DNA from 2 places in the Pseudoduganella lutea genome. Region 1 is predicted to be linked to the other one. Evidence: predicted binding sites of a transcription regulator. Region 1 holds the regulator's gene; the other holds the start of a gene.
The links. Region 1 encodes LexA, which represses DNA repair genes until DNA is damaged. Its sites were predicted from a motif close to ACTGTATNNNNATACAGT; they were not measured.
Positions count from the first base shown of each region.

Region 2: EWM63_RS16685 (DNA topoisomerase IV subunit B) is a predicted target of LexA. The motif match lies at 1,522-1,539, and genes of this name have one in related genera.

Region 1 is NZ_CP035913.1:4,725,065-4,727,526, forward strand. It holds gene EWM63_RS20090 (hypothetical protein) at 1-741, shown strand, start outside; gene lexA (transcriptional repressor LexA) at 932-1,621, opposite strand; gene rpsF (30S ribosomal protein S6) at 2,036-2,422, shown strand; gene priB (primosomal replication protein N) at 2,437-2,462, shown strand, end outside.
Region 2 is NZ_CP035913.1:3,929,509-3,931,970, forward strand. It holds gene EWM63_RS16685 (DNA topoisomerase IV subunit B) at 1-1,389, opposite strand, end outside; gene EWM63_RS16690 (potassium-transporting ATPase subunit F) at 1,738-1,839, shown strand; gene kdpA (potassium-transporting ATPase subunit KdpA) at 1,836-2,462, shown strand, end outside.

The DNA.
Region 1 (2,462 bases):
ATCCCCGTGGCCCAGCTGACCATCGCCGGTCATGTCTTCCCGTTCACGTTCGATATCGGTTCGTCGCGCACGCTGCACCTGACGCGCGAGGTGATGGCCAGGATTCCCGGCCTGAAACTGACGGGCCGCAAGATGCGAAGCGCCGACCTGACCGGCAAGGTGCGCGAAGAAGAGGAATTCGTCATCCCTGACCTCGTCGTCAACGGCGTGTCGTTCGGCGAGGTGAAGGGCGTGTCGTATGAGGCGTGGGGCCTGGGTATCGGCAAGGGGGCCGGCCTGCCGCCGCACTCCGTCGTCGGCCTCGGCCTTTTCGCCAGGCAGCCTTTCGTGTATGACCAGTCCGGCCGCACCTTGCGCTTCGGCGCGCCGCTCGAGCCGGGCTCCGGCTGGCAGCCGCTGGCCCATGAGCGGGTGCACGAAGGCATCGTCGCCAGCTTGTCGAACGAGCGTGCCCGCTACCGTCTGGTGCTGGATTCCGCCGCCAACATCTCGATCGTCAAGCCGCAATCGGTCGAGAAGCAGGGAGACCGGCCGACCCGCTGCGATGTGTTCGGGCCGGACAAGCCATGCAGCTTCGTGTCCGTCTCGTTGCCGGGCGGGGCGGCGATCACGCCCTACCTGATGCCCTTGCCAGGGTTCTTCCAGCCCGACGGCATCCTCGGCGCCGACTTCTTCGGCAGGTATGCCGTGTATGTGGACCAGGCCCAGGGGAAGGTGGCAGTGCGGCCGCCGTCGAGGTAGGGCGCTGAGGTAGCATCTGAAGTAGCTGTGGAGACAGCCGTAGAGACAGCCAATAAGGCAGGCCCGCGAAGCAGGGCGCCGTGACGGAAGTCGCTGGCGAACAGGTGTCGTGCCGGCCATTGCGAGCCGGCATGACGCATGCCGTACCGGCTGGTGCAAGCCGGCACGACAGGAGAGCAAACGTGAAGCGTCAGTGCCAGGCGCGCAGCAAGCCGACCGCGAGGCCTTCCAGCGCGAATTCATCTTCGGGCTTCACGGTGATGATCTTGAAGTCCGGATTCTCCGGCAGCAGCTCGATCGTGGCGCCGGTGCGGCGGTAGCGCTTCACGGTGACTTCGCTGCCGATGCGGGCCACGACGATCTGGCCATTCTTGGCGCTATCGACCTTCTTGACCGCCAGCAGGTCGCCATCCATGATGCCCACGTCGCGCATCGATTCGCCACGCACCTTCAGCAGGAAATCGGGTTTCGCGGAGAACAGGGCCGGGTCGACGCTGTAGGTTTTTTCCAGGTTTTCCTGCGCCAGGATCGGCGAACCGGCAGCCACGCGGCCAATCAGCGGCAGTTGCATCAGCAGCGCCGCGGGCACCTGCGGCATGTAATCGGTTGCATGCGCACTGCCCGGCGTGCCCGCGGGCGCAGAAGGCCCCGCCGCCCGCACGCCACGGTCGCCCAGCAGGCGAATGCCGCGCGACGTGCCAGCCGTGATTTCGATCGCACCTTTGCGCGCGAGCGCCTTCAGGTGCTCTTCGGCCGCATTGGCCGACTTGAATCCCAACTCGGCGGCGATCTCGGCGCGGGTTGGCGGGAAGCCGGTGGTATCGATGGCATCCCTGATCAGGTTGAGAATTTGTTCCTGCCTTGCGGTGAGCTTGATCATGATGCGAGTAGCCGTAAAAATAGCTGTGGATATAGACAGTCTGTATTTTTGTACAGTGCCTGCGCGATTGCAAGAGAAAACACGATTCAGGCGCAGAAATATTTCATGAAAACCGGTGACAGGCACCAATTTGCGGGAAATGTTGCAGAAAACCCATGCCAGGAAGGTGTGGGCGGGGGCAGGCAATCTCCGTTACGCGGGCGTGGACCATGCTCCACGACATCCCCGCTTCGCCAGCGGTTTCGCAGCGGACGTGCAACGGCGGAATGGCTTGCCGACAGCCTGGCGGCGGCGGTGGCGGACCGCCGGGCGGCTAGCCATTGGTGAAAATATCTGCTATTCTAGCGGGCTTACCTCTTCCCACACCTGTCTTGACGCCAGGGTGGGCTATCAACAGTCCTTAAGGGAGTTTGCATGCGTCACTACGAAATCGTATTTATCGTCCATCCGGACCAGAGCGAGCAAGTGCCCGCGATGATCGAACGTTACAAGGCCAGCGTCACGTCGCGCGGCGGTAACGTCCACCGCGTGGAAGACTGGGGCCGCCGTCAAATGGCGTACTCGATCCAGAAACTGGCCAAGGCACACTACATCTGCCTGAACATCGAGTGCGACAACGACACGCTGGTCGAACTGGAAACCGCGTTCAAATTCAATGATGCCGTGCTGCGTCACCTGACCGTCAAGATGAAGAAAGCGGAAACCGCTCCTTCGCCGATGATGAAGTCGGTCCAGCGTGAAGACGCCGCCAAGAGCCACCGCGCTGAAGCCGCGGCCGCTCCGGCAGCTGCTGCAGCCTAAATCCGGGAGTCTTGCTGAACGAGCTGAAGTTCACTGGCCT
Region 2 (2,462 bases), 800 kb from region 1:
GCGCAGCGGCAGGATCGCCTGGAATTCCTTGTCGCGGCCCATCTTCGCCGAGCCGCCCGCCGAGTCACCCTCGACGAGGAACAGTTCCGTGCGCGTCACGTCGGTCGATTCGCAATCGGTCAGCTTGCCCGGCAACACGGCCACGCCGGATGACTTCTTCTTTTCCACCTTCTGCGCGGAGCGCAGGCGCGACTGGGCCTGCTTGATGACCAGTTCGGCCAGCTTCTTGCCCCAGTCGATGTGCTGGTTCAGCCACAGTTCCAGCGCCGGCTTGCTGAACGTGGACACGAGGCGCACGGCATCGCGCGAGTTCAGGCGCTCCTTGATCTGGCCCTGGAACTGCGGGTCCAGCACTTTCGCGGACAAGACGAACGAAGCGCGCGCAAACACGTCTTCCGGCAGCAGTTTCACGCCTTTCGGCAACAATGAATGCAGTTCGACGAAGTTCTTCATCGCCCCGAACAGGCCTTCGCGCAAGCCCGATTCATGGGTGCCGCCATTCGGCGTGGGGATCAGGTTGACGTAGGATTCGCGCATGATCGCGCCTTCCTCCGTCCACGCCACCACCCACGAGGCGCCTTCGCCTTCCGCGAAGCCTTCCGCATCGGGGCCGGCGAACTGCTCGCCCTCGAACAGCGGCACGAACGTTTCGCCATTGCCCGTTTGCGCCAGCGCCTCCTTCAGGTAGCCGCGCAGGCCGTCGTTGTATTGCCACGTCTGCACGTCGCCCGTCTTGCCGTTCTTCAGCGTGACGGTCACGCCCGGCAGCAGCACGGCCTTCGAGCGCAGCAGGCGCTGCAGCTCGACCTGCGAGATCAGCGGCGAGTCGAAATACTTCGCGTCCGGCCAGGCGGTAACGCGGGTACCGGATTTCTTGCCATCCTTCGGCGCCGGGCCGGACGTGAGGGGCTGCACCAGGTCGCCGTTCTCGAACGCGAGCGTGTGGTAACCGTTGCCCTTGTCGTCCTTGCGCCAGACATTGATTTCCAGGCGCTTGGACAGCGCGTTGGTGACGGACACGCCCACGCCGTGCAGGCCGCCCGAGAACGCATAGGCGCCGCCCGAGCCCTTGTCGAACTTGCCGCCCGCGTGCAGCCGCGTGAACACGATTTCCACCGTGGGCACGTTTTCCTCGGGGTGCAGGCCGACGGGGATGCCGCGGCCGTCATCCTCGACGGTGATGCTGCCATCGGCGTTCTGGATGACGACGATGTTCCGGCAATGGCCGCCCAGCGCCTCGTCCGACGCGTTGTCGATCACCTCCTGGATGATGTGCAGCGGATTCTCCGTGCGGGTATACATGCCGGGGCGTTGCTTGACGGGCTCGAGGCCTTTCAGCACGCGGATCGATGATTCGCTGTAGTCGGAAACTGGTTTTTTGGTGGCCATACGTGAATATTGCTGAGTGTTTTGCTGAGTAAGTGCGCTCGGTTGACGCAATGGCTGAATGGGTTAGTCCAGCATGTTAGTCCGGCATTCTAGCCGAGGCGCCGGGCAAGGAAGCAAGCATCACCGAAAACATCTGTATAAATATACAGTAAAACGACCGTTTTTACACCTTGTTTACAGCCAACCAGCCAGTCTTTACCCTGTTTTTAGGCCCCCGTCGATAAGCTGCTTTCCATCACAACACCTGGAGAAGGTAGCGATGGATATCGTATTTTTAGCCGCAATCGGCGCCTTCGCGGCGCTCGTATGCGGCATGGCGGCCGGGTGCGACCGGCTGGGGAAGAAGCCATGAACGCCGCCGGCAATCTCGTCTACCTGGGCGGCGCGCTGGTCGCGGCCGCGTTATTGGCATACCTGCTCGTCGCGCTGTTGAAGGCGGAGGACCTGTGACCGCCCAATCCCTGATCCTGCTGGCCGCCTTCCTGCTCGTGCTGCTGGCGCTGGCCTGGCCGCTCGGCGCCTTTCTCGCCAAAGTCGCGGACGATGCGCCCGTGCCCGGCCTGGCCTGGCTGCGCAAGCCCGAGGCATTCCTGTACCGCGCCGCCGGCCTGCCGGAAGACCGCGCCATGGGCTGGAAAAGCTATGCGATCGCGCTGATTGTCTTTAACACGCTTGGCACACTGTTCGTCTACGCCGTGCAGCGGCTGCAGGCGTGGCTGCCGCTGAACCCGCAGCACCTGCCGAACGTGGGCCCGGATTCGTCGTTCAACACGGCCGTGAGCTTTGTCGCCAACACGAACTGGCAGGGCTATGCCGGCGAGCAGACGATGAGCTACCTGACGCAGATGGTGGCGCTGGCCGGACAGAATTTCCTGTCGGCCGCCACGGGCATCGCCGTCGTGTTCGCGCTGGTGCGCGCCTTTGCCGCCCGCTCGACGGGCGCGATCGGCAACTTCTGGGTCGATGTCACCCGCGCCACGCTGTACGTGCTGCTGCCGCTGTCGCTGCTGCTGGCCGTGCTGCTCATGGGGCAAGGCGTGATCCAGAACTTCGACGCCTACCGCCAGGTCGCC